Regions from separate parts of the Kitasatospora sp. NPDC098652 genome, predicted to be linked through region 4. Evidence: riboswitches for the same ligand, from Rfam matches in the RefSeq annotation. Region 4 holds a riboswitch; each other region holds the start of a gene.
What was found. A riboswitch is a leader RNA that binds a small molecule or an ion and turns the genes downstream of it on or off. The one in region 4 is predicted to bind cobalamin.
Positions count from the first base shown of each region.

Region 1: it holds a riboswitch for cobalamin, as region 4 does, so the genes downstream of both, ACIQWA_RS39380 (CoA-acylating methylmalonate-semialdehyde dehydrogenase) here and ACIQWA_RS23395 (HoxN/HupN/NixA family nickel/cobalt transporter) in region 4, are expected to answer to the same signal.
Region 2: it holds a riboswitch for cobalamin, as region 4 does, so the genes downstream of both, metE (5-methyltetrahydropteroyltriglutamate--homocysteine S-methyltransferase) here and ACIQWA_RS23395 (HoxN/HupN/NixA family nickel/cobalt transporter) in region 4, are expected to answer to the same signal.
Region 3: it holds a riboswitch for cobalamin, as region 4 does, so the genes downstream of both, ACIQWA_RS12175 (FecCD family ABC transporter permease) here and ACIQWA_RS23395 (HoxN/HupN/NixA family nickel/cobalt transporter) in region 4, are expected to answer to the same signal.

Region 1 is NZ_JBIWAQ010000040.1:22,009-29,003, forward strand. It holds gene ACIQWA_RS39375 (serine hydrolase domain-containing protein) at 1-1,045, shown strand, start outside; cobalamin riboswitch at 1,133-1,324, shown strand; gene ACIQWA_RS39380 (CoA-acylating methylmalonate-semialdehyde dehydrogenase) at 1,535-3,034, shown strand; gene ACIQWA_RS39385 (acyl-CoA dehydrogenase family protein) at 3,031-4,185, shown strand; gene ACIQWA_RS39390 (enoyl-CoA hydratase/isomerase family protein) at 4,185-5,258, shown strand; gene mmsB (3-hydroxyisobutyrate dehydrogenase) at 5,291-6,142, shown strand; gene ACIQWA_RS39400 (enoyl-CoA hydratase) at 6,139-6,918, shown strand.
Region 2 is NZ_JBIWAQ010000001.1:118,759-125,753, reverse strand. It holds gene ACIQWA_RS00505 (hypothetical protein) at 1-231, opposite strand, end outside; gene ACIQWA_RS00500 (hypothetical protein) at 307-507, shown strand; gene ACIQWA_RS00495 (hypothetical protein) at 700-1,209, shown strand; gene ACIQWA_RS00490 (threonine/serine exporter ThrE family protein) at 1,442-2,974, opposite strand; cobalamin riboswitch at 3,209-3,378, shown strand; gene metE (5-methyltetrahydropteroyltriglutamate--homocysteine S-methyltransferase) at 3,556-5,871, shown strand; gene ACIQWA_RS00480 (hypothetical protein) at 6,065-6,226, opposite strand; gene ACIQWA_RS00475 (CsbD family protein) at 6,296-6,499, opposite strand; gene ACIQWA_RS00470 (TMEM175 family protein) at 6,662-6,995, shown strand, end outside.
Region 3 is NZ_JBIWAQ010000004.1:319,498-326,492, forward strand. It holds gene ACIQWA_RS12155 (amino acid ABC transporter ATP-binding protein) at 1-657, shown strand, start outside; gene ACIQWA_RS12160 (CGNR zinc finger domain-containing protein) at 794-1,381, shown strand; gene sodX (nickel-type superoxide dismutase maturation protease) at 1,390-1,833, opposite strand; gene sodN (superoxide dismutase, Ni) at 2,046-2,441, shown strand; cobalamin riboswitch at 2,562-2,707, shown strand; gene ACIQWA_RS12175 (FecCD family ABC transporter permease) at 2,803-3,855, shown strand; gene ACIQWA_RS12180 (ABC transporter ATP-binding protein) at 3,852-4,661, shown strand; gene ACIQWA_RS12185 (ABC transporter substrate-binding protein) at 4,709-5,704, shown strand; gene ACIQWA_RS12190 (GNAT family N-acetyltransferase) at 5,764-6,240, shown strand; gene ACIQWA_RS12195 (anti-sigma regulatory factor) at 6,377-6,787, shown strand; gene ACIQWA_RS12200 (RNA polymerase sigma factor SigF) at 6,942-6,995, shown strand, end outside.
Region 4 is NZ_JBIWAQ010000011.1:40,405-47,399, forward strand. It holds gene ACIQWA_RS23380 (type B 50S ribosomal protein L31) at 1-111, shown strand, start outside; gene ACIQWA_RS23385 (XRE family transcriptional regulator) at 198-770, opposite strand; gene ACIQWA_RS23390 (EamA family transporter) at 968-1,837, shown strand; gene ACIQWA_RS23395 (HoxN/HupN/NixA family nickel/cobalt transporter) at 1,847-2,971, opposite strand; cobalamin riboswitch at 3,003-3,197, opposite strand; gene ACIQWA_RS23400 (metalloregulator ArsR/SmtB family transcription factor) at 3,279-3,662, shown strand; gene ACIQWA_RS23405 (hypothetical protein) at 3,842-5,404, shown strand; gene ACIQWA_RS23410 (regulator) at 5,596-6,995, opposite strand, start outside.

The DNA.
Region 1 (6,995 bases), on a different contig from region 4:
GACCGCGGCGAAGCTGGACCGGGTGATCCGGCAGACGGCCGCCGACGCCGGTGTCCCCGGCGTGATCGTGGGCGTCTGGAAGCCCGGACAGCCGCGCTACGTACGGGCCTTCGGCGTCGCGGACACGAGCGACTGCGCCCCGATGCGAACCGACCTCAACATGCGGATCGGCAGCGAGACCAAGACCTTCACCGTCACCGCGCTGCTCCAGCTCGTCGACCGCGGCGAGGTCGGCCTGGACGACCCGATCTCCGGGTACGTCGACGGGGTGCCCGACGGAGAGCACATCACGCTGCGTCAGCTCGCGGACATGCGCAGCGGCCTGTTCGCCTACAGCAAGGACGCGGGTTTCCAGCACCTGCTGACGACCGAGCCGCATCGCCAGTGGTCGCCGAACGAGCTGCTCGACATCGCTTTCGAGCATCCCAACCAGTTCCCGCCCGGCACGCAGTTCGACTACTCCAACACCAACACCGTGCTGCTCGGCCTGGTCGTCGAGAAGGTCACCCACCGCCCCTTGCGGGACGTGATCCGGGACCTGATCACGCGGCCGAGCGGTCTGGACCACACCTTCCTGCCGGTGGCGGCGGAGTTCCCGCTGCCGCACGCCCACGGCTACACCGACATGACGCCGGACGGCACGGTGGCGGACGCCACGGACTTCAACCCGAGCTGGGGCTGGGCAGCCGGCGCGATGATCTCGGACCTCGACGACATGCGCTCCTGGGCGGAGAACGTCGCGACCGGCGGCCTACTGTCCCCGAAGACCCAGGCGGAGCGCCTCGACGCGCAGCCCACCGGCGCGCCGGGCGACGCCTACGGGCTGGGCATCGACATCAACCACGGGTGGATCGGCCACGCGGGCTCCCTGCCCGGCTACCAGAGCCTGACGGTCTACCTGCCCGCCCAGAAGGCGACGATGGTGATCCTGCTCAACACGGACATCCCCTCGAACGGCGAGAACCCCAGCACCCTGCTCGGCCGGGCCATCACCCGGGTGGTCAGCCCCGACAACGTCTACGGTGACGCCTCCGACCAGGCCTGACACGCGACCCGGGGGGACGCGGGGGAGGTCACGACAGCAGGGCGCGCCGCAGGCCTCGCGCCTCGGGCCCCGGGCCTCTGGACTTACTAGGACGTCCGACTATATGGTCGATGGCAGGTCCGCGGTGTCAGGGAAGCCGGTGTGAGTCCGGCACGGTCCCGCCACTGTGACCGGGGAGTTCGTCCTCGTGGATGACGGCCACTGGCAGCCAGCCGGGAAGGCCTGGGGGCGGGCGTGGATCCGGGAGTCAGGATACCGGCCGCGGGTGGTCCGTGTTTTCCACGAGGATGGAGACGACACGCATGACTCCGGGCTGCCCTTCCCGTTCCGCTGCCCCTTGCCCTGCCGTGCTGACCGTCGGGGCACACCTGCTCCCCCGACGCTGACGTCAATCGCCGGACCGCCGTAGGCGCGCACGACCGTGCGCCCGGACGGTGGCGGCGGTCTCTCCATTCCTCCTCTCCCCATCCACGATGAGAGAAGGAACCGATGGTCCGTGAACTGACCCATTTCGTCGGCGGCAAGCGCGTCGCCGGGACGTCCGGCCGGTTCGGCGACGTGTACGACCCCAACACCGGCCGGGTGCAGGCCCGGGTGCCGCTGGCCGACCGGGCCGAGGTCGAGGCGGTGATCGCCGACGCCGCGCAGGCCCAGCCCGAGTGGGCCGCCTGGAACCCGCAGCGGCGGGCGCGGGTGCTGCTGCGCTTCCTGCACCTGGTCGAGCAGGAGAAGGAGGACCTGGCCCGGCTGCTCTCCGCCGAGCACGGCAAGACCGTGGCCGACGCCCACGGCGACATCCAGCGCGGCCTGGAGGTGGTGGAGTTCGCCGCCGGGATCCCGCACCTGTTGAAGGGCGAGTTCAGCGACAACGCCGGCACCGGCATCGACGTCTACTCGATGCGCCAGCCACTCGGCGTGGTCGCGGGCATCACGCCGTTCAACTTCCCGGCGATGATCCCGCTCTGGAAGGCCGCGCCCGCGCTGGCCTGCGGCAACGCCTTCGTCCTCAAGCCCTCCGAGCGCGACCCCTCGGTGCCGCTGCGCCTGGCCGAGCTCTTCCTCGAAGCGGGGCTTCCCCCGGGCGTGCTCAACGTCGTCAACGGCGACAAGGAGGCCGTGGGCACGCTGCTGGAGGACCCCCGGGTCGAGGCGCTCGGCTTCGTCGGCTCGACCCCGATCGCCCAGTACGTCTACGCGACCGCGGCAGCGCACGGCAAGCGCGCCCAGTGCTTCGGCGGTGCGAAGAACCACATGATCGTGATGCCGGATGCCGATCTCGACCAGGCCGCCGACGCCCTCGTCGGCGCCGGCTACGGCTCGGCCGGCGAACGCTGCATGGCGATCTCGGTCGCCGTCCCGGTCGGGGAGGAGACCGCGGACGCGCTGGTGGCGAAGCTGGTCGAGCGGATCGCCGCCTTGAAGGTCGGCCGCTCGGACGACCCGGCGGCCGACTTCGGTCCGCTGGTCGGCCGCGACGCCCTGGCGCGGGTCCGCGGCTACCTGGATCTCGGAGTCCGGGAGGGAGCCGAACTCGTCGTGGATGGAAGGGACTTCCGCCTTCCCGGCCACGAGGACGGCTACTTCCTCGGCGCCTCGCTGTTCGACCGGGTCACCCCCGGCATGCGGATCTACCGGGAGGAGATCTTCGGCCCGGTCCTGACCGTGGTCCGCGCCGCTGACTACGAGGAGGCGCTGCGGCTGCCGAGCGAGCACGAGTTCGGCAACGGCGTGGCCATCTACACCCGGGACGGCGACACCGCCCGGGACTTCGCCCGCCGGGTGAACACCGGCATGGTCGGGGTCAACGTGCCGATCCCGGTGCCGATCGCGTACCACACCTTCGGCGGCTGGAAGCGCTCCGGCTTCGGCGACCTCAACCAGCACGGCCCGGACTCGATCCGCTTCTACACCCGCACCCGCACCGTCACCTCGCGCTGGCCCTCCGGGGTCAAGGAGGGTGCGAGCTTCACCATGCCGACGATGGGATGAGTACGGTGCACGCAAGTGACCTGACGGCCGACCAGCGCGCCATCGCGGAGGCGACCCGGGCCTTCGCCGACGAGCACCTCGCCCCGCACGCGGTGGCATGGGACCGGGACGAGCACTTCCCGGTCGACGTGCTGCGCAAGGCGGCGGACGTGGGCCTGGCCGGTGTGTACGTGCGCGAGGACGTCGGCGGATCGGAACTCTCCCGACTGGACGGGGTGGTCGCCTTCGAGGCGCTCGCGACCGGCTGCCCGTCGATCGCCGCCTACCTGTCCATCCACAACATGGTCGGCTGGATGGTGGACCGCTACGGGACCGAGGCGCAGCGTGCCCGCTGGCTGCCGGCGCTCTGCACGGCCGAGCAGTTGGGCAGTTACTGCCTCACCGAGCCCGGCGCCGGCTCCGACGCCGCCGCGCTCACCACCCGGGCCGTGCGCGCCGGCGACCAGTGGGTGCTGGACGGCGTCAAGCAGTTCATCTCCGGGGCAGGAACGTCCCAGGTGTACGTGGTGATGGCGCGCACCGGCGGCCCGGGGCCGGGCGGCGTCTCCGCGTTCCTCGTGGACCGGGACGACCGGGGGCTGTCCTTCGGTCCGAACGAGCACAAGATGGGCTGGAACGCCCAGCCGACCCGGCAGGTGCTGCTGGACGGCGTCCGGCTGCCCGCCGACCGCCTGCTCGGGGCGGAGGGCGAGGGTTTCCGCATCGCCATGGCCGGCCTCAACGGCGGCCGGCTGGGGATCGCGGCCTGCTCGCTGGGCGGCGCCCAGAGTGCCTTGGAACGTGCGGTGGCCCATCTCGCCGACCGTGAGGCGTTCGGGGCCCGACTGCTGCACGCCCAGGCACTGCAGTTCCGACTCGCCGACATGGCGACGGAGTTGGAGGCTGCGAGGGCGCTGGTGTGGCGCGCGGCGACCGCCCTGGACCGGGGCGACCGGCGGGCACCGCAGCTGTGCGCGATGGCCAAGCGGCACGCCACCGACACCGGCTTCGAGGTCGCCAACCAGGCGCTCCAACTGCACGGCGGCTACGGCTACCTCGCCGAGTACGGCATCGAGAAGATCGTCCGCGACCTGCGGGTGCACCAGATCCTGGAAGGGACCAACGAGATCATGCGCGTCATCGTCGCCCGCGGCCTGACCGGGGCCGCCTGATGACCGGGAACGACACCGAGGAGGTCCTCGTCCAGCGGGAGGGCCGGGCCGGGCTGATCGTCCTCAACCGGCCCGCCGCCCTGAACGCCCTCACCCACGGCATGGTGCGGACGGTCTCGCAGGCCCTGGACGCGTGGGAGCAGGACGAGCGGGTCGACACCGTCGTCGTCACCGGCGCCGGCGACCGGGCCTTCTGCGCCGGCGGCGACATCGTCGCCATCCACCGCGCCGCCACCGGCGGCGACCAAGGCGCCGTCGAGGAGTTCTGGCGCGACGAGTACCGCCTCAACGCCCGGATCGCCCGGTACTCCAAGCCCTACGTCGCCGTCATGAGCGGCATCGTGATGGGCGGCGGGGTCGGGGTCTCCGCCCACGGCAGCGTCCGGATCGTCACCGAGACCACCCGGGTGGCCATGCCGGAGACGGGGATCGGCTTCGTGCCCGACGTGGGCGGCACCTACCTGCTCGCCCTCGCCCCGGGCGAGCTGGGTACCCACCTCGCCCTGACCGCGGGTTCGGTCGGCGCCGCGGACGCCCTGCTCTGCGGGCTCGCCGACCACTTCGTGCCGGCCGAGCGCCTCCCGGCCCTGCTCGACGACCTGGCCGAGCTGCCCGTGCACGACGCCCTCGAACGGCACGTCGAGCCCGCCCCGCCCGGCCGGCTGGACGGGCAGCGCGGATGGATCGACAGCTGCTACGCGGCCGGCACCGTCGAGGAGATCCTCGACCGGCTGCGGGACAGCGGTGAACCCGAGGCGAAGAAGGCCGTGGACCGGATCACCGCCAACTCGCCCACCGCCGTGAAGGCGACCCTGACGGCGCTGCGCCGGGCCCGGGCGCTGGGCCCCCTGGAGGCCGTACTCGACCAGGAGTACCGCACCTCCTGCGCGGCGCTCGCCACCCGGGACCTCGCGGAGGGCATCCGGGCCCAGGTGATCGACAAGGACCGTTCGCCGCGGTGGAGCCCGGACACGCTGAGCGCCGTCGAACCCGCCGCCGTGGCCCGCTACTTCGCCCCGCTCGGCGAGCGCGAACTCGGCCTCGCCGCCACCACACCCCTGGAGCGCTGGTGACCCACGACATCGGATTCATCGGACTGGGCAACATGGGCGGCCCGATGGCCGCCAACCTGGTCAGGGCCGGGCACCGGGTGACCGGCTACGACCTGGTGCCGGAGGCGCTGCGGCAGGCGGAGGAGGTGGGCGTCCGCCCGGCGCGGTCCGCGGCCGAGGCCGTCCGCGGGGCCGACGTCGTCATCAGCATGCTGCCGGCCGGCCGCCACGTCCTGGCCGCCTACGCGGAGCTGCTGCCCGCCGCCGGCCCGGGAACGCTCTTCGTCGACTGCTCCACGATCGACGTCGCGGATGCCAGGGCGGCGCACGAGCTCGCGGTGAACGCCGGGCACCGCGCGGTGGACGCGCCGGTCTCCGGCGGAGTGGTCGGTGCGACGGCCGCGAGCCTCACCTTCATGGTCGGCGCGGAGAAGGAGCACTTCGAGAGCGCCCGCCCGGTGCTGGAGGCGATGGGCCGCAAGGTGGTGCACTGCGGCGCGCCCGGTGCGGGGCAGGCGGCGAAGATCTGCAACAACATGATCCTCGGCATCTCGATGATCGCGGTCAGCGAGGCGTTCGTGCTCGGGGAGAGCCTGGGGCTCAGCCACCAGGCGCTGTTCGACGTCGCCTCGACGGCCTCCGGCCAGTGCTGGGCACTCACCAGCAACTGTCCGGTCCCCGGGCCGGTGCCGGCCAGTCCGGCGAACCGCGGGTACCCGGCCGGGTTCGCCGCCGCGCTGATGGCCAAGGACCTCGGACTGGCCGCCGGGGCCGCCGAGGCAGCGGGCCTGCCGACCGAACTCGGACGCAGGGCGGCGCAGCTGTACGCGGACTTCGCGGCGGCCGAGGGGGCAGGCCTGGACTTCTCGGCGATCATCACCACGTTGCGGGAGGGCGGCAAATGACCGAGACCTACGAGACGATCCTGGTCGAGCGCAAGGGACGGGTGGGGCTGATCACGCTCGACCGGCCGAAGGCGCTCAACGCGCTCAACACCCGCCTGATGAACGAAGTCGTCGCGGCCGCAACGGACTTCGACCGGGACCCGGACATCGGCTGCCTGCTGGTCACCGGCTCGGAGAAGGCCTTCGCGGCCGGCGCCGACATCAAGGAGATGCAGCCCCTCGAGTTCGTCGACGCCTACCTCGGTGACTGGTTCGCCGCCTGGGACCGCTTCGCCGCCCTGCGCAAGCCGGTGGTGGCCGCCGTCGCCGGCTACGCGCTGGGCGGGGGCTGCGAGTTGGCGATGATGTGCGACATCCTGCTGGCGGCGGACACCGCGAAGTTCGGACAGCCGGAGATCAAGCTCGGCGTCATCCCGGGCATCGGCGGCTCGCAGCGGCTCACCCGGGCGATCGGCAAGGCGAAGGCCATGGAGCTGTGTCTGACCGGCCGGACGATGGGCGCCGAGGAGGCCGAGCGGGCCGGACTGGTCTCCCGCATCGTCCCCGCCGACCGGCTGCCGGCCGAGGCCCTGGCCACCGCCGAGACCGTCGCGGCGATGTCCTCTCCGGCGGCGATCATGCTCAAGGAGGCCGTCAACCGGTCGTACGAGACGACGCTCGCCGAGGGCGTCCGCTTCGAACGCCGTCTCTTCCACGCCGTCTTCGCGACGGCTGATCAGAAGGAGGGCATGGCGGCGTTCGCGGAGAAGCGCCCGCCGGAGTTCCATCACCGGTGACGGCACTCGCGGTGCGCCGCCCCTCGTCCGGGGCGGCGCACCGCCCGTCGCCGGTGCCGCCGTGATGTGACGCACGA
Region 2 (6,995 bases), on a different contig from region 4:
GTCCGAGAGGTAGGCGTCGGCCGGACGCCAGTCCCCGGCCTTGGCCGCGTCCAGCGCCGCTCGCGCGGCAGGGTCAGCGGGTGCGTCGCCCACTTCGACCAGCTCCGCGCGCGGCACCAGACCCGCTGCGGCCGCGTCGAGCCCCCTGGCGGCCTTGCGGCGCTTGTTCAGCCAGAGGCCCAGTCTGATGAGGAGGATGAGGAGGGGGACGATGACGAAGGGGTGGGACATGAACCTGCTTCTCCACGAACTTCTTCGCACAGGTGTGCGTTCGGTGAAGATCGTACAGTTCGGGTGCGGAGCCGTGTGCGCGGCCGGATCGGCGCATCGACCGGTGAGCTGACCGGGGGCACGCTCATGCTGGCCGAAGAGGGCTGCGGCAGCTACCTCAGGCTGGTCTTGAACGGCCCACGAGAGGGCGAGGTCTGGCAGATCGACCCGGACTGGGGCGGCTTCGTCCCAGTGAGCCCCTGCTTTCGCACGTGGTACACCGAGTGGCTGCAGTAGGTGACCAGCCATCAGCCATCAACCCGACCGGGTCAGCGCCAGGACGTCGGGGATGTGACTGCGGCTCCCGGCCTCGCTTCCGCCCCTCCTCGCACGTGTGTCCGGCCCGGGGGTGAACGATCGTCGAGTCGTGCCGATTCCCCGGTGGAGGCGGTAAGTTGGCGGCTGCCGATTGTGGGGAGGACCACTGACGTGAGCACCGACGAGGCTGCGCTCGGCAGCGCCGTGAAGGCCGTCATCGCCGCCGCGAGTACCGATGATCTGGCCGGGCTGTACCGGGCCGTGATGCCGCCGGATGGTGGGGACACTCCTCCGGCCGAGGTCGCCAGATGGTTCGGGTTGCTCCTCGTCCACCTGGCACTCACCGCCGCGTCCGCTTCGGAGCTGGAGCGGGGCAGTTCCCGGGAGACGGTCTCGGAGTGGCTCGAGGAGGTGCTGGGGCCGGTACCGACCCCGGCGCTGCTGCGCGCCGGGGATCCGACCCGGATCGACCACGTCGAGGCGGTGAGTGCCACCGAGAGCTACGCCCAGTGCCGGGAGTACGCCGTCGACCTGATCCGGCTGGGCCTGGTCGACCCGAACGAGGAACCGGACGAGCGGGGTGTCGACGCCCACTGCGCGGTGACGAACGACAAGCAGATGCGGATCATGGTGATGGCGATGCTCGGCCGCCTCGGCGCCGGTCCCGGCGCGCGCCGTTGACGGTGCCCCGGTGGCGGCGGTGAACTCCGGCCGACCAGGGTGGTCGGCTGCGGCCGCAGCGGCACGGGCCGGCTGCCCGGGCCGGCTGCCTGCCGGCCCGCACCCGGCCGCCGACAGGTCCGGTCCCTCCGTGATCAGCCAAGGGTGTCCAGGTACCGGTGAATGATCAACTCACTCTGTGCGGCCTGCACGGCGGCCCGCGAAGCGGCTGGCGCCGGCCCGGCGAGGTGCCTCAGCGCCGGTGGCGGCCCCGGTGCCGGACGGCCGGGGCGGACGGCCGCGCCGGGAGGAACAGCCGGGCCGCCTCCCGGCCCAGGTTGACGCCGATGGCCAGGGACAACGCCGTGGCGGTGGCGTGCCCGAGGCGGCCGAGGCCGGCCTCCGGTTCGCCGCGGACGAAGGCGAGCAGCCCGAAGTACAGCAGCGACCCGGGCAGCAGCGACCCCAGGGCCGCGGTGACGTACGGCAGCACCGAGCCGCCCCGGTAACGGGCCATCAGCTGGCCGGACAGGCCGACCAGGACGGCGGCCAGGCCGGTGGCCACGATCGGCTCCGTGCCGGCGTCGGCCAGCACGGAGTACGTGGTCCAGCCCGCCGCGCTGTTGACCAGGACGGCCGGCAGGGTGGTCGGCTCGGTGTTGAGCAGCACCGCGAAGGTCAGCGCGAGCAGGACGGCGGCCGCGAGTTGCAGCGGCGGGTTGGAGGTGGCGGCCGGGCCGCTCTCGGCCGCCAGGTCCGCGCCGTTGTTGACCCCGATGTAGAGCACGGTCATCACCCCGACGACCACGCCCGCCAGTAGGTACAGCACCTCCAACAGCCGTGCGGCGGCGGTGAGGTAGAAGCCCGCGAGGCCGTCCTGCACGGCCGCGACCATCGGCCAGCCGGGCAGCAGCGCGTACAGTCCGCCGGTGATCACCACCGAGCCGCGCAGCTGCAGCTGGTTGAAGGACATCAGGATGCCGACCACCGCGGCCGGGGTCGCGGCCGCCGCGATCCGGTAGAACTCCGGCAGGTCGTGCCGTTCGACCCGGTCGGCCAGCACGCCGCCCACCACCGTGGTGACCACGGCGCTCACGAACACCAGCCAGGCCCGGGCGTCGGCCCGGCCGCCGACCAGCAGGGTGGCGGCGCCGGCCAGCAGGCCGGAGGAGAGGACCAGGACCCAGGCCGGGTAGTGGCGGCAGTGCCGGCGCACGGCGCGCAGCCGCCGGTGGGCGTCGTCCACGGCGAGACCGCCCGCGGTGATCTCGGTGACCAGCCGGAACAGCGCGGCCAGCCCGGAGTAGTCCCCGGTGGGGCGGCGGACGAAGCGTTCGGCCGTCACCGGCGGGTCGCCGTGGCCGGGCCGGTAGGAGATCGCGACCCGGGTGAAGGCGACCTGGGGGTCGCAGGGGCGGACCCGGTAGGTGCGCGCCACGGCGAGCATCGCCGCCTCGACGTCCTCGGCGCCCTCGCCACAGATCAGCATCAACTCGCCCACCAGCAGCGCCAGTCCGAGCACGGCGGCGACCGCGGCGGGCCCCGGCTCGGCCGCACCCTCGTCCTCCTCCTCGCCGTGCCCGGCCGCCGGGTGGGCGGAGTTCGGGGAACGCAGCAGCGGCAGCATCTGCTCCGGCCAGCGGACCGCGCCACCCACCGCCCGGGGCGGTCTTCCGGAGCCGGGATCGGCCTCCTCGGCCGCGCCCGGTCCGCCCTGCGACGGCACCCGCGAACCGTCCGGCCCGGCCGTCCCGGCCCGCGCACCGCTCTCCTCGTGTTCCCGCATCGTCGCTCCCTGGACCACCCCCCAACTCGGCTGCTCTCGGCACTCCTTCGACTACCCATCGTCACCACTTCGTGAACGTCGCACCCGGAGTGCGGAATGATCCGCGCGCCCCGCTCGGCGGCCGGCGCCGTCTCATCATGCGGACGATTGCGCGGTTCTCCGGCCGGAAACCGGCGGGCCGGACGTAGGGTGACAGGTGCAGCTGGTTCGCCCCGTCCGCCAGGCGGGGCGTCGTAAGAGGGAACCCGGTGACGCCTTTCAACAGGCCAGTCCGGGACTGCCCCGCAGCGGTGAGTGGGAACGACCGCCGTCATACGCACTGGGCCCGGGTCGGGTCTGGGAAGCGACGGCCAGTAGGTGCCGGTCCTCGACGAGGACGGGCGGGCCCGCGAGTCCGAAGACCTGCCACTGCCCGGGCGCGACCGTTCGCGCCCGGCCATCCGGTGACCTCGAGGGCGGGTCGGCGACCACACCAGGCGGAGCCGTACCCGTGTGCGGGCGGTCGCCCGGTCTGTCGTCCCTTCGCGTCCTCGCCCCCGTCGCCGGGCACTTGAGGAATCAGACTCGCGAAGGAGAGTCCCTTGACCACGAAGTCCGCAGCCGCGGCGACCCTCGCCACCGCCCACGGCTACCCCCGGCAGGGCCGGGGCCGGGAGTTGAAGAAGGCGATCGAGGGCTACTGGAAGGGCGCCGTCACCGCCGAGGCACTGCTGGCCACCGCCGCCGACCTGCGCCGGGGGAACTGGCAGCAGCTCGCCGACTCCGGCATCGAGGAGGTCCCGACCGGCGACTTCTCGCTCTACGACCACGTGCTGGACACCACCGTGGCGGTCGGCGCGATCCCGCCGCGGCACCGGGAGGCGGTCGACGCCGACCCGCTGGACGGCTACTTCGCCATGGCGCGCGGCAACCAGGACGTCGCTCCGCTGGAGATGACCAAATGGTTCGACACCAACTACCACTACCTCGTCCCGGAGTTGGGACCGGACACCGCCTTCGCCGCGAACCCGGCCAAGGCCGTGGCCGAGTTCGAGGAGGCCCTCGCGCTCGGCCATGACGCCCGTCCGGTGCTGGTCGGGCCGGTCACTTACCTGCTGCTCGCCAAGCCGGCGCCCGGGGTGGCCCCCGACTTCCAGCCGATCACCCTGCTGGACCGGCTGCTGCCCGTCTACGAGGAGCTGCTCACGGCACTCCGGGCCGCGGGCGCGCAGTGGGTGCAGTTGGACGAGCCCGCGCTCGTCCAGGACCGGACCCCGGCCGAGCTGAACGCGGCCGCCCGGGCCTACCGTGAGCTGGGCGCGCGGACCGACCGGCCGAAGCTGCTGGTGGCGAGCTACTTCGACCGCCTCGGCGACGCCCTGGCGGTGCTGGCCAAGGCCCCGGTGGAGGGCCTGGCGCTGGACTTCACCGGGCCGGCCGCCGCCAACCTGGAGGACCTCGCCGCCGTCGGCGGGCTGCCCGGCAAGCGCCTGGTCGCCGGGGTGATCGACGGGCGCAACATCTGGATCAACGACCTGGGCGCTTCGCTGGCCACCCTGGCCACCCTGCTCGGGCTCGCCGACCGGGTCGACGTCGCGCCGTCCTGCTCGCTGCTGCACGTGCCGATCGACGCCACCCTCGAACGCGACATCGACCCGCAGATCGCCCGCTGGCTGGCCTTCGCCAAGCAGAAGGCCACCGAGGCCGCCCTGCTGGCCCGCGCCCTGCGCGAGGGCACCGGCGCGATCACCGCCGAACTCGCCGCCAACCGCGCCGACCTGGCCTCCCGCGCCACCTCGCCGATCACCCGGGACCCGGCCGTCCGCGCCCGCACCGCGGCCGTCACCCCGGGCGACGCCCGGCGCGCCCAGCCCTACCCCGTACGGGCCGAGGCCCAGCGGGCCCGGCTCGCACTGCCGCTGCTGCCGACCACCACCATCGGCTCCTTCCCGCAGACCACCGAACTGCGCGTCGCCCGCGCCGACCTGACCGCCGGGCGGATCGACGCCGCCGCGTACCGGGAGCGGATGGCGGCGGAGGTCCGCGAGGTCATCGCCTACCAGGAGAAGGCCGGGCTGGACGTCCTGGTGCACGGCGAGCCCGAGCGCAACGACATGGTCCAGTACTTCGCCGAGCAGCTCACCGGCTACCTGGCCACCCGGCACGGCTGGGTGCAGTCCTACGGCACCCGCTACGTCCGGCCGCCGGTGCTGGCCGGGGACATCTCCCGCCCGCACCCGATGACGGTCGACTGGTTCCGCTACGCCCAGGACCTGACCGACCGTCCGGTCAAGGGCATGCTGACCGGCCCGGTCACCATGCTCGCCTGGTCCTTCGTCCGCGACGACCAGCCGCTCGCCGAGACCGCCCGGCAGGTCGCCCTCGCCCTGCGCGACGAGGTCACCGACCTGGAGGCGGCCGGCGCCGCCGTCGTCCAGGTCGACGAACCGGCCCTGCGCGAGACCCTGCCGCTGCGCGCCGCCGGCCGCCCGGCCTACCTGGACTGGGCCACCGAGGCCTTCCGGCTGGCCACCTCGGGCGTGCGCGCCGACACCCAGGTGCACACCCACATGTGCTACGCCGAGTTCGGCGCGATCATGACCGCGATCGACGACCTCGACGCCGACGTCATCTCCCTGGAGGCCGCCCGCTCGCACATGGAGGTCGCCGGGGAGCTGGCCGCCGCCGGGTACCCGCGCGAGGTCGGCCCGGGCGTCTGGGACATCCACTCCCCGCGCGTGCCGAGCACCGAGGAGGCCGTCGAGCTGCTCCGGGCCGGTCTCGCGGCGATCCCGGCCGAGCGGCTCTGGGTCAACCCCGACTGCGGCCTCAAGACCCGCGGCTGGCCCGAGACCCGCGCCTCGCTGGAGAGCCTGGTCGGCGCCGCCCGCCGCCTGCGGGCCGAACTCACGGGCTGACCACGAGAGTTCGGGGGGGCGGGCCCGGCGCACGACTGCCGGGCCCGCCCCCGCGCGGGGGCGGTGTCGCGCCTGGGGTCGGTGATTCAGGGTCAGGACTTCCGGCGGCGGCGGCGGGCCGGGGCCGACCGGTCGACCCTGGCCCCGGCCCCGGTCCCGGCCCCGGTCCCGGCCTCGCCCCGGTCGGCCCGTGCTACCTCCCGGCCCGGCGGCTGCCGAGTCGCAGGCCGCCGAACACCAGGCCGCCCACGAAGAGGACGATCCCGATCAGGAGCAGCCACAGCAGCCCCTTCACCAGGACACCCACGAAGCCGAACACCACCGCGATGAGCAGGATGAACAGGAGCAGTGCCATGTCGTTCCCCTTCCCCTTCGTCTCTTCGTGTCCGCCTGTCAGGCTCGTGTCCGCCGTCGGGTGCCGCCGTCAGCGGTCGCGCCCGAGGGCGCCCTCGACCCGGTCGGCGGCGCCGCGCGCGGCGTCCTTGACGTCGTCCGCGGCCTGCTTGACCTTCGACTCGACCTGATCGGCCTGGCCCTCGCCCTTGAGCTTCTGGTCGCCGATCGCGTCCCCGGCCTTCTCCTTGGCCTTCCCGGCCAGTTCCTGCGCCTTGTTCGACAGGCTGCCCATGCGGTCCTCCCGTGGTCCGTGGTCCGTCGTCCGTCGGTGGCGTGGTGCCACCGCCTGTTCGTCTGCGTTTGCCCCGTAATCGCCCTTCCATGCACCGGGGCGGATCGGTGTCCTGGCGCGTTGCGCGGCGCGGTGCGGCCGCCCGGCTGAGATGCTCTGCCGGTGGAGACCAGGGACACGGGCCGGATCGAGGCGTTCAGCGACGGGGTGTTCGCGATCGCGATCACCCTGCTGGTGCTGGAGATCAAGATCCCTCAGGCGCACGGGGCGGCGGAGCTGTGGCGGGCGCTCGGGGCGCAGTGGCCGTCGTACTTCGCGTACGTGGTGAGTTTCCTGGTGATCGGCGTGGTCTGGGTGAACCACCACACCCTGTTCGTCCACCTCGCGCGGGTCGACCGCACCCTGATGTTCCTCAACCTGCTGCTGCTCATGCTGATCTCGGTGCTGCCGTTCCCGACCGCCGTGGTCGCGCAGAACCTGCGCAACGGCTCGGCGG
Region 3 (6,995 bases), on a different contig from region 4:
ATCGGCCCGTCCGGCTCCGGCAAGTCGACCTTCCTGCGGTGCATCAACCACCTGGAGAAGATCAACGGCGGCCGCCTCTGGGTGGACGGCGAACTGGTCGGCTACCGGCAGAAGGGCGACAAGCTCCACGAGCTCAAGGACCGCGAGGTCGCCCTCAAGCGGCGCGACATCGGCATGGTCTTCCAGCGCTTCAACCTGTTCCCGCACATGACCGCCATGGAGAACGTCATCGAGGCGCCGGTCCAGGTCAAGGGCGAGAGCCGGGCCGAGGCCCGGGAGCGCGCGATGGCCCTGCTGGAGCGGGTCGGTCTGGCCGACAAGGCGAAGAACTACCCCTCGCAGCTGTCCGGCGGCCAGCAGCAGCGCGTGGCGATCGCCCGCGCGCTGGCCATGAAGCCCAAGCTGATGCTCTTCGACGAGCCCACCTCGGCGCTCGACCCGGAGCTGGTCGGCGACGTCCTGGACGTCATGCGCGGCCTGGCCGAGGAGGGCATGACGATGGTGGTCGTGACCCACGAGATGGGCTTCGCCCGCGAGGTCGGCGACGCGCTGGTGTTCATGGACGGCGGTGTGGTGGTCGAGTCCGGCAACCCCCGCGAGGTGCTCACCAACCCCCAGCACGAGCGCACCAGGGCCTTCCTCTCCAAGGTGCTCTGAGCCCGTACGCCCGGCGCCCGGCAGACGACTTCCTGCCGGGCGCCGACGTTTTCCCCGGCCGGGTAATAGGCTGGAAGCGCCCAGCCCGTTACCGCAACGGTCCGGGCCCGTTACCGCAACCACTGGAAGGACCGCCGTGGAGCTCGCCTCGTACGCCGATCTCGCCGTTCGGCTGGTGAACACCGAGGAACCCGAGCGCGGCACCGACACGCTGACCTCGGTGGACGCCGTACGCGCCCTGTTCTCCGACTCCTCCCGCGCCGCCGCGCTGGCCGACGAGTCCGACGTGCCCCGGCTGCGGGCGGTGCGGACCAGGCTGCGCGGGGTGTTCGAGGCCGCCGCCGAGGGGGACGAGATCCGGTCCGTCGACCTGCTGAACAGCCTGCTGATGGAGTACCCCGTCAGCCCGCTGGTCTCCGGGCACGACTACCTGGACGACGCCGGCCGGCCGCGCTGGCACCTGCACCTGGCCGACAACTCGCCCACCGCCACGGCGCACTTCAGCGCCGTCGCCTGCATGGGCCTGGCCGTGCACCTCACCGAGCTGGGCGCCGACCGGCTCGGCATCTGCCAGGCCGCGCCGTGCCGCAACGCCTACCTGGACACCTCGACCAACCGCTCCCGCCGCTACTGCTCCGACCGCTGCGCGACCCGCGCCAACGTCGCCGCGTACCGGGCCCGCAAGCGCCAGGAGGCCGAGGCGGCGCACACCGCCGGGACGTAGCGGCGGCCTCAGGGCTCGTCGACGAAGACCCCGAACCGGCGGGCCAGGCCCGGCACCCGGGCCAGCCGGGGGCCGAGCAGCAGCCGCTCCAGTCCCCGGCCCGGCGCCAGCCAGGCCGGGCTCGGCCGCAGCCGCAGCAGCACCCGGCCGAGCACCAGCTCGTCCGGGACCGGGCCGTAGCTGCGGCTGTCGCTGTCCACCGGACGGTTGTCGGACAGCAGCCACCAGCCCTTCGGACGGCGCTCGGCGGCCCGCTTCACCACCAGCAGGTCCTGCTGGAACGGGTGCCGGAACAGCACCACCGCACCGGGCCGGATCGGCGCGCCGTAGCGGACCAGCAGCTGGTCGCCCTCGCGCAGGGTCGGGACCATCGACGGGCCCGAGACGTCCACCAGCCCGAACGGCACCGCGCCGCCCGGCCCGCCGCCCTGCGGCTCCGTGCTCCGCGTCATGGCTCCTCCTCCGGGGGACCGACCGCCCCCAGTCTGCCGTACGGACCGTCATCCGTTCGATGTCCGGACGACCCCGGTCACAGGTCCGTTCGATGTCCGGATTACCCCGGTTCCGGGTCCGTCTTTTGCCCTAGGCCCACCGCCCGGCCGCGAAACCCGGAGGCCGGAAGGGTAATCTCGGGCGCGGGAAGACGATCTAAGGAAGGACTCCCATGTTCTCTCGTCTGTTTGCACCGCGTGCCACTGCTCACGCCCACTGCGACCTGCCGTGCGGTGTCTACGACCCGGCCCAGGCCAAGCTGGAGGCCGAGTCGGTCAAGGCCACCCAGGAGAAGTACCAGGCCAACGAGGACCCGCACTTCCGCGCCCGCGCCATCATCATCAAGGAGCAGCGCGCCGAGGCCGTCAAGCACCACATCTCGGTGCTGTGGAGCGACTACTTCAAGGCCCCGCACTTCGAGAAGTACCCGCAGCTGCACCAGCTGATCAACGACACCCTGAAGGCCGCCTCGGCCGCCAAGGCGTCCACCGACCCGGCCACCGGCCAGGCCCTGCTGGACCTGATCGCCGAGGTCGACAAGATCTTCTGGGAGACCAAGCAGGCCTGAGCCTGACGCGTCGCCACCCGGCCGCCCCCGTCCGCACCGTCGGACGGGGGCGGTCGTGCGTTTCCCGGGCCGGTCCGGGTCTCCCAGGCCTGCCACCCCGGGAACGGATCCCGGTAAGGGTTGCCTGCCCTGAGTGGCTGTTATGCTGCCAGGGCGTCCGAGGGGGAAGTCCGGTGCGAATCCGGCGCTGACCCGCAACGGTGAGCACGGCCCGCGGTCCCGGGGCCGGGCCAGCCCGATCGCCCCCGGCCGCTGAACTCCCGACAACTCGCCGTGGACTGCGAGGGGAAGGCGCCCGGGCCCGCCCCCGACCGGCGCCCGCCCCGGCACACCCGCGGCCCGAGGCAAGGCGCGCCCGCACGTGAGTGACCCCGTTCGCCGAATACCGACCCTCCCGCTCGCCCTCGGCCTCGCCGCCGCCCTGCTGCTCTCGCTGGTCTGCGGAGTCGCGCTCGGCGCCTCCGGGATCGAACTCCCGGGCGTCCTGCGGCTGTTGGGCGCCGGGCTGACCGGCGGACGGCTGGACGCGAACGACGCGGCGGCGTACGCGATCGTCTGGGAGCTCCGGCTGCCGCGCACCCTGCTGGCCGCCGTGGTCGGCGGCGGGCTGGCCGCCACCGGGGTCGCCGTCCAGGCCCTGGTGCGCAACGCCCTCGCCGACCCCTTCGTGCTCGGCATCTCCTCCGGCGCCGCCGTCGGCGCCAACGCCGTCCTGCTGCTCGGCGCCTTCGCCTCGCTCGGGGTGTGGGCGATCTCGGTCTCCGCGTTCGGCTCCGCGCTGCTCGCCATGGCGCTGGTCTACCTCGCCGCCCGCACCGCGTACGGGCTCACCCCGCTGCGGCTGGTGCTCACCGGCACCGCGCTCTCCTACGGCTTCTCCGCCGTGACCACCCTGATGGTCTTCTCCGCCGACCACGCCGAGGCCGCCCGGGACGCCATGATGTGGCTGCTCGGCAGCCTCGGCGGCGCCACCTGGGGCTCGGTGCCGATCGCGGCCGGCACCGTACTGGCCGGACTGGCCTACCTGGCCTGCGCCGCCGGGCGGTTGGACGCGCTCGCGATGGGCGACGAGACCTCCGCCTCGCTCGGCGTCGACCCGGACCGGCTGCGCCGGGAACTGTTCGTGGTCACCGCCGCCGTCACCGGCACCGTGGTCGCCGTCAGCGGGGCGATCGGCTTCGTCGGACTGCTGATGCCGCACCTGGCCCGGATGCTGGTCGGCGCCGGGCACCGCCGGGTGCTGGTGATCGCGCCGCTCGCCGGCGCGCTGCTGCTGGTCTGGGTGGACATCGCCTCCCGCACCCTGCTGGCGCCCGCCGAACTGCCCGTCGGAGTGTTCACCGCGGTGCTCGGGGTGCCCGCCTTCCTGCTGATGATGCGCCGCCGCGGCCAGGCCTTCGGAGGCCGGCGATGACGGCGAAGACGGGCCCGACCCCTTCGACCGGCGCCGAGGACCTGCGCGTCGACGGCGTCTCGGTGGAACTGGCCGGCGCCCGGCTGGTCCACGAGGTGAGCCTGGCGGCCGCCGCCGGGCAGGTGGTCGGGCTGATCGGCCCGAACGGCAGCGGCAAGTCGACCCTGCTGCGCTGCGTCTACCGGGTGCTGCGCCCGGCCGGTGGGACCGTCCGGCTGGCCGGCGACGACCTGCACGCGCTCACCGCCCGCGACACCGCCCGCCGGGTGGCCGCGCTGACCCAGGAGCACCCCGCCGAGTTCGAGTTCACGGTGGCCGAGGTGGTCGCCATGGGCCGGCTGCCGCACCGGCGCGGATTCGCCGCCGGCCCGACCGCCGGGGACCGGGAACGCTGCGCCGCCGCGCTGCGCCGGGTCCGGGCCGACCACCTCGCCGAACGCGCCTTCCCCAGCCTGTCCGGCGGCGAGAAGCAGCGGGTGCTGATCGCCCGCGCCCTCGTCCAGGAACCGCGCCTGCTGGTGCTGGACGAGCCCACCAACCACCTTGACATCGCACACCAGTTGGAGGTGCTGGCGCTCGCCCGCGAGGCCGGGCCGACGGTGCTCACCGCCCTGCACGACCTCAACCTGGCGGCGGCCCACTGCGACCGGCTGTACGTGCTGGAAGCCGGCCGGATCGTCGCCGCCGGTGAGCCCCACGAGGTGCTCCGCCCCGAGCTGCTGGCCGAGGTGTTCGGCGTCCGGGCCACCCCCGTCCGCCACCCCGCGACCGGCGCCCTCCAGCTGCTGTTCGACCGTCTCGTCTGAACCCCCGCGAATCCCCGAGCCGACCCGCGAATCCCCGAGGAACTCGTATGCGCACCAAGACCGTTGCCACCACCGCCCTGCTCACCCTCGGGCTGACCGCCTGCGGCGCCGAGATCGCCCCCGGCCCGGGCGCCACCACCGCCTCCGCCCACTACCCGGTGACCGTGACGAACTGCGGCGAGCAGCTCACCTTCGCGCAGCAGCCCGCCCGGGTGGTGACCAACGACGTCAACATCACCGAACTGATGCTCTCCCTCGGCCTCGCCGACCGGATGGCCGGCTACGTGATGCCCGACGACAAGGGGAAGGTCGACAAGGTGGCCTGGAAGGACGGCTACCAGCAGACCGCCTGGCTGTCCAAGAAGGTGCTCACCAAGGAGATCGCCCTGGACGCCAAGGCCGACCTGGTGTTCGCCGGCTGGCACTACGGCTTCGACGAGGGCAGCGGGGTCACCCCGCAGGCGTTCAAGGCGCTCGGCGTGGACTCCTACGTGCTCAGCGAGTCCTGCCGCAGCGGCAAGGGCTCCGAGCGCGGGGTGATGGATCCGCTGGAGGCGCTCTACACCGACCTGGCCAACCTGGGCGCGATCTTCGACGTCAAGGACCGCGCCGACCGGCTGATCGCCGAGTCCAGGGCCACCATCGCCGCCGTGCCGCGGCCGGAGCGCCGCCCGTCCGTCTTCCTGTACGACAGCGGGCAGGACAAGCCGTACACCGCCGGGAAGTTCGCCGCCGCGAACGAGATCATCGCGAAGGCCGGCGGGGCCAACATCATGGGCGACCTCGCGGACACCTGGGTCACCGCCGGCTGGGAGAGCGTGGTCCAGCGCGACCCCGAGGTGATCGTGATCAACGACTACGGGACCCCGGGCGCCGAGGAGAAGCGGAAGTTCCTCAAGTCCTTCCCGCCGCTGGCGAACGTCGCCGCGATCAGGAACGACCGGATCTTCGTCATGGACTACGCCGACCTGGTCGAGAGCCCGCGCAACCCGGCCGCGATCAGCACCCTGGCCGAGTTCCTGCGGACCGTCCCGGCCCGCTGAACCGTCCACCGACCGGTCGGCCCTGGGCCCGGGCGGGGCCCGCGCAGTAGGCTCGCGGCATGATCCGCACCGCCGTAGTCACCGACGTCCCCGTCATCCTGGCCATGATCCGCGAACTCGCGGAGTACGAGAAGGCCCCCCAGGAGGCGGTGGCCACGGAGGAGCAGCTGCGCGAGGCCCTGTTCGGCGCCGCCCCGGCGCTGTTCGGCCTGATCGCGGAGGACCCGGCCACCGGCGAGCCGGTCGGCTTCGCGCTCTGGTTCCTCAACTTCTCGACCTGGCGCGGCACCCACGGGATCTACCTGGAGGACCTCTACGTCCGCCCGGAGGCCCGCGGCGGCGGCCACGGCAAGGCGCTCCTGCTGGAGCTGGCGCGGATCGCCGTCGAGCGCGGCTACGCCCGGGTCGAGTGGTCGGTGCTCGACTGGAACCAGCCCTCGATCGACTTCTACCGCTCGCTCGGCGCGGTGCCGATGGACGGATGGACGGTCTACCGGCTCACCGACGAGGCACTCACGGCCGCCGGGAAGCGTTGAACCCACGCACGGAGTACGGGCAAAGCCCCTGCCACCCTGCGTCGCAATGCCTTACCATGAGTAACTCCCGCACCGGGTGCGGAGGACGCCCCCTCGGGGGACCAAGCAAGCACAGCGCGTCACCCAGGAGGCAAGGGTGTCCCAGATCGACAGCGATCTCGGAGTTCAGGACTTCGTGGAGGTCCGGCTGCCCGCGGCGGGGGCCTACCTCTCCGTGCTGCGAACAGCGACGGCCGGGCTTGCCGCCCGGCTGGACTTCACCCTCGACGAGATCGAGGACCTGCGGATCGCGGTGGACGAGGCCTGCGCCATCCTGCTCCAGCAGGCGGTGCCCGGCTCCGTCCTGTCCTGCGAGTTCCGGCTGGTCGGCGACTCGCTCAAGGTGACCGTCTCCGCTCCCACCACGGACGGCAAGGCGCCCGAACGCGACACCTTCGCGTGGACGGTGCTCTCCGCGCTGGCCGGCGAGGTGGACTCCTCGGTCGCCGAGGACAACACCGTGACGATCAGCCTGCACAAGAAGCGCGGCGGGTCCGCCGCCCACTGACCGGGCACCGAGCAGCACCCTGCAAGGGCCGTCCGCCGCACCCCGCCCGGGGCCGGCGGGCGGCTCCCGGTACCGCCCCACCGGCGGTACGACCAACGAGACGATGCCGGGGCCGACGGCCCCGGTGCTCCCGGAACGGAACGGGGGAATGGCCGTGAGTGATCTGGACCGTACCGGCCTCGCGACGGCGGGACCTGCCGTACCGACC
Region 4 (6,995 bases):
GACGTCGAGATCTCCTCGGCGAGCCACCCCTTCTACACCGGCCAGTCCCGGGTGCTCGACACCGCCGGCCGGGTCGAGCAGTTCCGCCGCCGCTACGGCGACCGGCACTGACGACGGAACGCGAACGGCGCCTCCCCCGAGCTCGGGGGAGGCGCCGTTCGCGACGTACGGGGACGGCGCGACGTACGGGGACGGGCTCAGCGCGGCGGCGGCACGGACACCACCATGGTCAGCCGCAGCTCCCGCTCCCCCGCGTTGCGGTAGACGTGCGCGAAGGAGGCGTCGAAGGAGACCGTGCTCCCGACCGGCACGGTGTGCTCGCGCTCGCCGTGCACGAGGGTCAGCTCGCCCTCGACGACCCGGAGGATCTCCACCGTCCCGGCCGGGTGCGGCTCGGAGGAGTACTCCTCACCGGGCGCCATCCGCCACTCCCACAGCTCCAGCGGCCCGGGCGCCTCGATCCCGTGCAGCAGGGTGCCGGTCCCGCCGGCCGGCCCGTTCCAGAGCGGGACGGCCTGGTCGCCGGGCACGATCCGGACGTCCGGACCCTCCTCGTAGTCGAGCAGGGTGGCGATCGAGACGCCGAGCGCGTCGCCGAGCCGGACCACGGTGGCCACGCTCGGATTGGTGCGGCCCTGCTCGATCTGGACGATCATGCCCCGGCTCACCCCGGACCGGGCGGCGAGGGCGTCCAGGGTGTGGCCGCGCTCGGTGCGCAGCCGCTTGAGGTTCCGGGCGAGGGCCCTGGAGACCAGGTCGGGGTCCGGCACGCGGGCAGTCCTCCGGTGTCTCACCGTACGAGAAGTACAGAATAGTGTTCGGCCGAGTTCAGTTTTGTGCACTACGCTGCCGTTCCGGCAACAAGTCCATCCGACTGTACTTCGGAGTGCATTGTGCTGTCCTCGATCCCCCGCGCCCCGGCCCCCCGGGCCTCGACCCCGCACGCCGTGAGCCCCGGGGCGCTCCGGTGACCGCCCTGCTCGCCCTCGCCGCCAGCCTGCTCACCGGCCTCGGCGACTTCGGCGGCGGCATCCTCACCCGCCGACTGCCCGCGCTCGCCGTCGTGGTCGTCTCCCAGGCCACGGCCGCCGCCGTACTGGTACTCGCGGTGCTGGCCACCGGCGGCTGGGCCGACGCCTCCCCGGCCCTCTGGTACGCCGTCGCCGCCGGGGTGATCGGCCCGTTCGCGATGCTCGCCTTCTACCGGGCGCTCGCCCTCGGCCCGATGGGCGTGGTCTCCCCGCTGGCCACCGTGGGCGTCGCCGTCCCGGTCGGCCTCGGGCTCGCGCTCGGCGAGCGGCCCGGCCCGGCGCAGCTGGCCGGGATCGCGGTGGCGGTGGCCGGCGTGGTGCTGGCCGGCGGGCCCGAACGCGGCGGACCGGCCGCCGCCCGTACCGCCCTGCTGCTCACCCTGGCCGCCGCCTTCGGCTTCGGCGCCAACATGTCCCTGCTCGCCCAGGCCTCGGCCGGCGGCGGGCTGCTGCTGGTGCTGTGCGTCCAGCGGCTGGTCAACATCGCGGTCGGCGGCGCCGCGCTGCTGTACTCGCTGCGTGGCGTGTACTCGCTGCGTGGCACCGCCGGCGGCGGACTGCTGCCCGGGCTGCGCGCCCGGCTGCCGCTGCTCACCGCCGTGGGGCTGCTCGACGTGGCCGGCAACGCCGCCTACGCGACGGCCTCGCACGGCGGCTCGGCGGCGGTGGCCGCCGTACTGGCCTCGCTCTACCCGGTGGTCACCGCGCTGCTGGCGCGCGGGGTGTTGAAGGAGCGGCTGCGCCCGGTCCAGGTGGTCGGCGCCGGGCTCGCCGTGGCGGGCACGCTGCTGCTCGCGGCAGCGTGACCCCGACCGCTACTGCTGCTGCTGCGCGGGAGTCCAGCGCTTCTCGACGCCCGCCAGCTTCCAGTACCCGATGGCGATCGCCCACACCACCACGAACAGCCCGGCGATCGCGTAGCCGACGTTGTCCAGCGAGATGTCCGCGATGAACCCGGTCACCGGGTCGGTCAGGTCGAGCTTCTCGTGCAGCACGCCGACCAGTTCGATGGTGCCGATGATGAAGGCCACCGCGATCGACAGCCCGGTGATGGTCAGGTTGTAGTACACCTTGCGCACCGGGTTGGAGAAGGCCCACTGGTACGCGAAGTTCATGAACGTCCCGTCCAGGGTGTCGAACAGGCTCATCCCGGCCGCGAACAGCAGCGGCAGGCAGACGATCGCGTACCAGGGCAGCCCGGCCGCCGCGCCCGAACCGGCCATCACCATCAGGGTGACCTCGGTCGCGGTGTCGAAGCCCAGGCCCAGCACCATGCCGACCGGGAACATCTGCCCGGGCCGGGTGATCGAGCGGGTAGCCCGGTTCAGGATCCGGGCCATGAAGCCGCGCGAGTCGAGGTGCGCCTCCAGCTCCGACTCGTCGAACTGCCCGGCCCGCATCGAGCGGAACACCTTGAGGATGCCGAGCAGCGCCGCCAGGTTGAGCGCGCCGATCAGGTAGAGGAAGGCGCCGGAGGCCGTGGTGCCGACCACCCCGAGCCACTTGTGGGTGGCCGAGTCGTCGTCCATCAGGGTGTTCGCCAGCTGGGCACCGCCCGCCACCAGGGCGGCCATGATGACCACCATCGAGGAGTGGCCGAGGGCGAACCAGAACCCGACCGAGACCGGCCGCTTGCCGTCCGCCATCAGCTTGCGGGTGGTGTTGTCGATCACCGCGATGTGGTCGGCGTCGAAGGCGTGCCGCATGCCGAGGGTGTAGGCGGTGATGCCCAGGCCCACCCCGAAGACCTGGGTGCCGACGGCGTAGTTGTGCGGCGCGACCAGGAAGATGAGGGTCCCGAAGGCCACCACGTGCATGGCCAGGATCACCCCCATCAGCCCGGCGGTACGGACGGTGTCCTCGCGCTTCCACCGGAAGGTGGGCAGTACGGAGGGGGCGGGGTCCGCCTCGGCGGGCGCGGCGGTTTCGGGCAGGGTCATCTTCGGATCACGCTCCAGCACCTCGTGGAATGACTTCGTGAGATGCCGTGGCCGGTCTCCTGGCTTACGGGGCTTCCGGACCCGCCTTCCCAGGCGCACGAAGCGCCCAGTGGCATGTGGGTCCGGACTTCTCTCCCCCGATCACAGTGGCGAGGGCCGCTCCGGAGCAGGACCTGTCGAAGGTCCGTCACCGGTATTCCCGAGCACCACGGCGGGGAACACCGTAGGGGCAGGACCGCACCCTCGCAAGGTTGCGCACCTGTGCAGGTGTCCAGGATCACAGGTCGTGAGCTGCCAGAATGTCCGCATGCATCTCGTACCGGCCGACCGCGCGGGCCACCGCACCATCGACGGACACCGGGTCTGCGAAGCCATCGCCGCCATCGGTGACACCGAGCACGTCCGGTCCTGGGCCGAGCGGTTCTCCCTGCTCGCCGACCCCGGCCGGCTCGCCCTGCTGCTCGCCCTCCACCGGGCCGGGCCGCTCGCCGTCAGCGACCTGGCGGTCGCCACCGGCATGCGCGACCCGGCCGTCTCCCAGGCCCTGCGGCTGCTCCGCACGGCGGGAGTGGTCACCGGAGACAAGGACGGACGCGTGGTGCGCTACCGGCTCGTGGACGACGCCATGCGCCCCCTCCTCGACGAATGCGCCGCCGCCGACCACGAGGAGCCCGCCGCGGCGGCGGGCTGACCGACACTCGGCAAACCACGCCGGGGGCGCGGGGGGATGAGTACGATCTTCGTGTGCTGATTCGCCTCCGGCCTCGGCCTTGGCCCGACGACTCACGCTGGGATTCCCGACCGGTCACGGCGCGCGTCCTCGCCGTCGCCCGCACGCTCACCTCGGCCACCCGGGTTCTCGACGTGCTCATGCTGCTGCGTGGTCAGGACGGCATCAGGTTCTACATCACCGTCAACCCCGGCTCGGAGTTCGCCACCGGACTCGACGACTACCTCCGCACCCTGCCCGGCAACATCACCGTGCTGCCCTGGAAGGAGGCCGTCCGGTACGAGTTCGACCTTGCCGTCGCCTGCGCCGTCCACGCCTCCATGCACCGGCTGCACGCGCCGCTCGTCGTCCTCCCGCACGGCGCCGGGTACAACCGGCTGGTCACCGAGTCCACCGGCGACCCGGTCAGCGCCGCCGGCCTCTCCCGGCGGGAACTCACCTACCGGCGGCGGGTGTTCCCCAGCGTCGTCGGCCTCACCCACTCCGAACAGTTCGGCCGGCTGGCGGACTGGTGCCCCGAGGCCCTCCCCCGCGCCCGGGAGGTCGGCGACCTCTGCCACGACCGGATGCAGCACAGCGCGGACTCCCGGGACCGCTACCGCGCAGCGCTCGGCGCCGTCGACGGACGGCGCCTGGTCGTGGTCAACTCCACCTGGAGCGAACACTCGTTATTCGCCCACGCCCTCGACCTCCCGTCCTCGCTCATCGCCCAGCTCCCGGCCGACGAGTACACCGTGGCGGTGATCCTGCACCCCAACATCTGGGCCAAGCACGACCCGGAGGCGATCCTCGCCGCCGCCACCCGCTCCGGCCTGCGGCTCATCCCACCGCACCAGGGCTGGCAGGCCACCGTCGTCGCCGCCGACTGCCTGATCGGCGACCACGGCTCGGTCTCCTTCTACGGTGCGGCCCTGCGGCACCCGACCCTGCTCGTCACCAGCGGCGCCGCCGAACTCGACCCGCGGTCCCCCACCTACGCCTTCGGCCAGGCCGCACCCGCGCTCGATCCGCACAGCGACCTGCTGGCCCAGATCGAACAGGCCATGGCGAAACACGATCCGGCCTCACTGCAGTCGATCACCGACCGCTCGCTCGGCCGACGCGGTCGTTCCGGCGAGCTCCTGGCCACCCTGCTGCACGACTTCCTGCCGGCCGTCGACCGGCCGGCCAAGGCCCCGGACCTGCCGCCCTACCCGGCACCCGTCCCGCTACCCGCCGAGTCGCCGACGGCCTACGACGTCGAGGGCGAATGCCGGGGCAGCGAGGTCAGCCTCCGCCGGTTCCCGATCGTCGTCCCCGAGCACCACCGCCCCCGTGGCTTCCACGTCGCGAGCACCGAGGAACCCGTCCGAGAACTGAAGTTCACGGCGGAGGTCCTGGCCCGCACCACGATCCGGGCCGAACGGCCCGCCGAGCACTGGCTCGCCGAGGCCTCGGCCGACTGGCCGAGCGCCGGCGTGCTGGTGGCCGCCCTCGGTGAGGCCCGCCATCTGGTCCGGCTGCCCGACGGCCTGCTCCTGGAGGCACAGGCCGAGGAAGCCTGGGGCACCACCGAACCGCTCCTGGACCCGCTCCTGCTGGGCTCCGCGCTCGTCCTGTGGCTCGCCGACGGCGGCGAGCCGGCCCTGCTGCCCGACCACGGCCTCACCATCCGCACCGGAACCCACCTGACCCGGGTGGCCTTCACAGCACGGCCGGCCTAGACCCAGGTGCCCTTCCCGGCACGGCCCGCCTAGGGCGTGTCTGACAATTCGCGTCGGATCAGCGCGCGGCGTTGGGGTGCGTGCATCGCAAGGCGGAGGAGGGAGTCCATGCGGAGCATCGGCGACTGACGACAACGCGGCGAGGTGCGTGCCCCGGCGTCGCGCGCCCGGCGGGAATTGTCAGACACGCCCTAGGCCTCCGGCTCTCCCAACCAAGCCCGGCTGCGCGCCGCGAGCGTGGCGTCCCCGAGCTCCTCCGCGAGCGAGAGCAGCAGTCGGTGCGCCTCCCGCTCCTTGGCGAGCTGGCCGAGCTCCGCCGCCCGTCGCACGCACTCCTCCGCGCACCGGACGGCCGACTCCAGGTCCCCCAGGCCGCGGTACGCACGGGCCCGCACCAGCGGCAGCCGCATCAGCATCGGCTCGTCGTCGGTGCGCTCGGCGGTCGCCGCCGCCCCGTCCAGCACACCGATCGCCTCGGCCGCCCGCCCGGCCGCGATCAGGGCCTGGGCGATGTTGTAGTCCTGCACGACCTCGCCGTGCGGATCGCCCTCGTTGGCCTCCCTGGCCAGGACGAACCGCTCCACCGCACGCTCCGGACGCCCGTCGGCCAGACAGAGCAGACCGTCGGTCTCGTACAGCACGCCGCTCAGCCGCGGCTCGTCGACGAGCGGCAGGATCTCCGACGCCATCGCGACCTGCTCGACGGCCAGCGGGTACTCCTTCAACTCGTAATGCGCCCGCGCGAGTTGGTTGCGCATGCGGATCACCGCGTCCGGGCGGTTGTCCCACTGCGCCGACTCCACGCCGAGCCGGTGGGTCTCGATCCAGTCCCCGTAGTTCTTGTCGCTGTGGTAGAGGGCCCAGAGCGACTCGCACAGCCGCCAGACCTCGCCGTGCCAACCCTGCTCCGCCGCCGCACGGACGACCTCCCGCAGATCGGCCCGCTCGGCCCGCAGCCACCCGAGCGCGCTCTTCTTGTCGGTGAACCCGGGCAGCCCCTCACCGCTGCGCTCCTGGAGCCGGAAACGGTCCCCGAGCACCAGGGTGTCCGCCAGCGCGGCCCGGCCACGGAAGTACCCGACGGTCCGGGCCAGCAGGTCGAGGCGCTCGGGCAGCTCGCGGGCGCACCCACGCGCGTGCAGCCGGACCAGGTCGTGAGCGCGGAAGCGCCGTCCCGGGCCGTCGTCGACGACATCGTCCAGCAGGTGCGCGGAACGCAGCTCACGCAACCCTTCCGAAGCCCGGTCGATCCCGGCCGCCTCGGCCAACTCCGCCGAAACGAACGGCCCCGGGTTGACGCCCACCAGGTGGTAGAGCGCCTTGGCGTGCGGGGAGAGTCGCCGGACCACCGGGTCGAGCATCCTGTCGATCCCGCCCTCCTCGTTGTCCAGCGACACCAACCGGTGCGCCGGGTCCGAGAGTTCGGCCAGAGCCTGGTCGATCTCCAGCTCGCCGTCCAGCAGTTGGTAGCCCATCGCGTTCAGGGCCAGCGGCAGGCCGTCGCAGAACCCGACCAGCTCGGCGACCTCCTGGTCGGTGCCCCGGCCCGGGCCGAGCCAGCAGCGCACCAGTTCCACGCCGGCCGCCGGAC